DNA from 2 places in the Clostridium sp. CTA-5 genome. Region 1 is predicted to be linked to the other one. Evidence: predicted binding sites of a transcription regulator. Region 1 holds the regulator's gene; the other holds the start of a gene.
What was found. The regulator NrdR, encoded in region 1, represses ribonucleotide reductase genes. The targets are predictions, from matches to a motif close to CACNANATNTNGTG.

Region 1 (2,218 bases):
AGTGCATCTATACCATTAGATGCTTCAAATACTTTATAACCTGCATTAAGTAAATTAAACTTTAATAATTCAATTATATGTTCTTCATCATCAACTATTAATACCTTTTCTTCTGCCATTTTTTATTCTCCTTATTCTAAAATTCCAAAAGCAAACATTCTTCCATAGTCTCCATTTGATTTTCTATATGAATATAGTTTTATATCATTATTACAATACGTACATAATCCTAAAGTATTTATGTTATTTTCTAGTATTCCTCCACTCCTTAAATCATTAGCTATACATACTTCTAAATTAAGATTTCTTCCATTAAATAAATCTTTTTCACTTATATCTATTTTCTTTTCAATAAATTTTTTCTTAAGTTCTTCAGAAACTTCATAACAACATGATCTAATATGAGGACCAATATATGCTTTAATATTTCTTGGTTCACAATTATAATCTTTTTTCATTTTTTCAATAGTCTTTAATGTTATTGAGTCAAAGGTTCCTCGCCAACCACTATGAACTGTAGCTAATACTTTATTAACTTCATCAATTAATATAACTGGAACACAATCTGCTGTAAAAACACCAATAATAACATTTTTTTTATTTGTTATTATTGCATCTCCCTCTTCATTGTTAATTTCTGTATTTTTATCATCATAATAAAATACGTTATCACTATGTATTTGTTTAAGATATACTACATCTTTTACACCAAATTCATCTTTTAATGAAACTAATTCATTAATTCCTTCTTTTGTATTTCTATTAAAACTTCTTTCACTTTCAGCAGTTGAAAATATAATTTTAGCAATATTATTTATTTTAATTATAATAAAACCATCTTTTTTATCCAACTCTTTATAATCTATATTATTCAGAATTATTCCTCCTTAAAATCTCTATAATTATTTTAACATTTTATTTATAATATAAGAAATTTATTAACTGATTTTTAACATTAAAATAACATACAGTATAATTTATTCAAAATCAAAATTGCTGTAAATATGCCAAAAAGGACTTGAAAATTATTTTCAATATCCTTTATATATAATACTAAGAACATTAAATATTACAGTAATACTATTTAACACTCTTAAACTATAAGATTTTTAATTTCTTCTAAAAAAGTATTTATATCCTTAAACTGCCTATAAACAGATGCAAATCTAACATATGATATTTCGTCTACTTGTTTAAGTTTATCCATAACCATTTCACCTATATCTTTTGATGCAATTTCATTAACCATACTATTAGAAATTGATTTTTCTACTTCATAAGCTATATCTTCTATTTGTTTTCTTGATACAGGTCTTTTTTGACATGCAACAATTAAACCATTTATTATTTTCTCTTTATTAAAATTTTCCCTAGTTAAATCCTTTTTAATAACTGAAATCGGGAAATCTTCCACTTTTTCATAAGTCGTATATCTTTTATTGCACTTAAGGCATTCTCTTCTTCTTCTTATAGTAGTATTATCATCTGTTGCTCTTGAATCAATAACCTTACTTTCTTCAAAGTTACAAAATGGACATCTCATCCTTAATCACCTCTTTACTTTAGTACACAGAGTCCTTTAAGTATAGGTTTATTATACATAGTTTTTTTTAATCTGACTAGATATTATTTAAATTCTGATTTATTCTTTCTCCTGTATCTACAAGGATAACATCCACTCCTATTCTAACAATATCATTCCACATAATTTCTCTTTCATCTTCTTTTCCAAACCAAGACTTTGTTGATCCTGGTAAAATTAGTGATATAATTTTATTTTCCTCACAATCAACTTTAAAATCTTTGACAAAACCTAGTTTTCCACCTGTTGATATATCTATTACTTCCATATTTCTCATTGCATTAAGAGAATGCATTTCAAGTTCCATACTTTCTCCTCCTTAAAAATAAACCTTTAATTGTATTCTTTATAATATATGTATACTTATTTTACTTAATTACTATATATAAAAAATCAAAAACTCATTATAATACTATCAATTTTTATTTAAAAAATCTTATAAACTCTAATTTATATTCTCTTTATAATTCCTCTTATCTATCATTGATAATAATAACTATATAAACAAAATTTATACTAAAAAAACTGATATTAATTAATATCAGTTTTTTTATAACAATTTAAATATGTTTTCTCATATGTTTTAAAGCTGTTTTTTCTAACCTTGAAACCTGTGCCTGAGATATTCCAATCTCA
Region 2 (2,218 bases), on a different contig from region 1:
TCCATTTACATTTTTCATAAGATAAGTTCTACATCCCATTGTAGCTGGAACATATCCTTTATCATAGTACTCTTTATTAAAATCTGCATCTATATTCATAAATGTTGGATTCATTCTCTTTGCTGCAACTCTACATGCTAGTTTATATAAATAATAATAAGGGTCACATTCTTCTCTATTAACCCCTTCTTTTACTCTGAAAATTATGTTAGGAAATATTGGTTGTTCTCCTTTTCCTAATCCTTTTTCATATTCTAGAAGGAATATTTCACATACTAATGCAGCATCTTTATTATTTGGTATTCCTATATTAACTGAACTAAACGGAACTTGTGATCCTGCTCTTGAATGCATTGTATTAAGGTTATAAACTACCCCTTGCATTGCTTGATGAATCCTAGTTCTTAATCTTTTCTCTAAAAGAATTTCTACCTTATCCTCAGGTACCTCTAATTCTTGTAGTTCTTCCTTTATTTCTTGTCTAGTTGGTTCAATAAAAATCCCTAGATCATTATCAAAATCTGGATGAGATTGTCCTCCAAACATATCATTTTGAGTTGATTGTAATAAAATACATGATAATTCTGCGGCAGTCTCTATTCTCTTAGGCGCATTTATAGTTCCATATCCAGTATTAAATCCATTTTCTAAAATTTCTCTTGTTGGTATATGAAGACAATTAGTTGTTAAATTGTAACTATCTAAATCATGATAATATAAGTCTCCTGTTTCATGAGCCTTTGATAAATATTTAGGCATACTAGATAAGTTATGCCATTTATTAGATTCAGATGCTATTCTTAGCAATTTAGAACTAAAATTATTACCTACATTAGCATTATCTCTATCTGTTTCTATTCCTATCTTCTCAATTGCTTTCATTAAATCTGATTTTATATCTCTTACTCTTGTTCTTTCTTTTCTGTATGCTGAATAAGCAATCGCTATATCTTTATGATTTTCATCCTTTAAAGCTTTTTCAACCAAATTTTGAATTTCTTCCACTGTAATTCTTTCACTTTTTTCATCCTCAACATATTCAATAACCTTTTGTACAGTATCCAAAACTTGACTTTCCTTTAATGTCACACCTATTTCAAGTGCAGCACCTTTAATGGCTTGAGATATCTTACCACCATTAAACTTTACCTTTCTTCCATCTCTTTTTACAACATATAGCATTTTGCTTACCTCCATAACACAATATATAGTATCTTTATTAATCCTGTATTATTATACTTTATTAAATATGCCTTAGCAATGCCTTTAATTTTTTATTTTATTAGTAATATATTTTAATTATTAACTAATATATCTTATTATCTCTATATTTAGTTAATTTTTATAGCCATAGGCAATTTGACTTATTATAAGTAATATTATTTAAAATTTATTTAATAATATATATTATAGAAAAACATATTATCATTATTGATAACTATATCACTATTGATATAGTTATCAATAATGATATAATTAATTATACAATGATTTTAGGAGGATTTATTTAATGAATAAAATAGCATTAATTACTGATAGTGCTTGTGATTTAAGCGATGAGATTTTAGAAAAATATAATATAAAATTATTACCATTTAGAATTATTTTCTCTGATAAGGAGTATGATGATAAATTAGAAATAACTCCAGAATTTCTTTATGAAAAACTTCCTACAGAAATTCCAAAGACATCATTACCAAGTATCGAAAGACTTACTAACATTCTTGATGAAGCTGTTAGAGATGGTTATACTCATGCTATTATAATAACTTTATCAAGTGAGTTTTCTGGCACTTATAATTCCATAAGATTAGCATGTGAAAATTTTGATGAAATTACTACATTTGTGTATGATTCGAAATCATTAAGTATGGCCGAAGGAGTTGTGGTTCTTGAAACTGCAAAACTTATTGAACAAGGCAAATCTTTCGATGAAATAATAAACATAATTCCAACCATTTCTGATAATACAGATATTTTCTTTACTATAGATACATTAGAATACCTAAAAAAAGGTGGTAGAATAGGTAGAGTTGCTGGAACTATTGCAGAGGTTTTAAATTTAAAACCTGTTATAACAATAGACAAAGAAGGCTGTTTTCAAACTTATTCTAAAGCTAGAGGCAAAAAACAAGCTTTATCTAAACTGTTAAAAATAGCTAAATCTTATACTGAAAATAACAAGTGTAAATTTTGGATTATGGATGGAAATGCAATT

Region 2: a site for NrdR is predicted at 1,200-1,213, ahead of ACYUET_RS14465 (anaerobic ribonucleoside triphosphate reductase). Genes of this name have one in related genera too.

The regions. Positions count from the first base shown of each region.
Region 1 is NZ_BAAAAT010000005.1:213,619-215,836, reverse strand. It holds gene ACYUET_RS11660 (response regulator transcription factor) at 1-119, opposite strand, end outside; gene pgeF (peptidoglycan editing factor PgeF) at 132-875, opposite strand; gene nrdR (transcriptional regulator NrdR) at 1,094-1,543, opposite strand; gene ACYUET_RS11645 (YlmC/YmxH family sporulation protein) at 1,620-1,889, opposite strand; gene sigG (RNA polymerase sporulation sigma factor SigG) at 2,143-2,218, opposite strand, start outside.
Region 2 is NZ_BAAAAT010000008.1:109,243-111,460, reverse strand. It holds gene ACYUET_RS14465 (anaerobic ribonucleoside triphosphate reductase) at 1-1,182, opposite strand, end outside; gene ACYUET_RS14460 (DegV family protein) at 1,511-2,218, shown strand, end outside.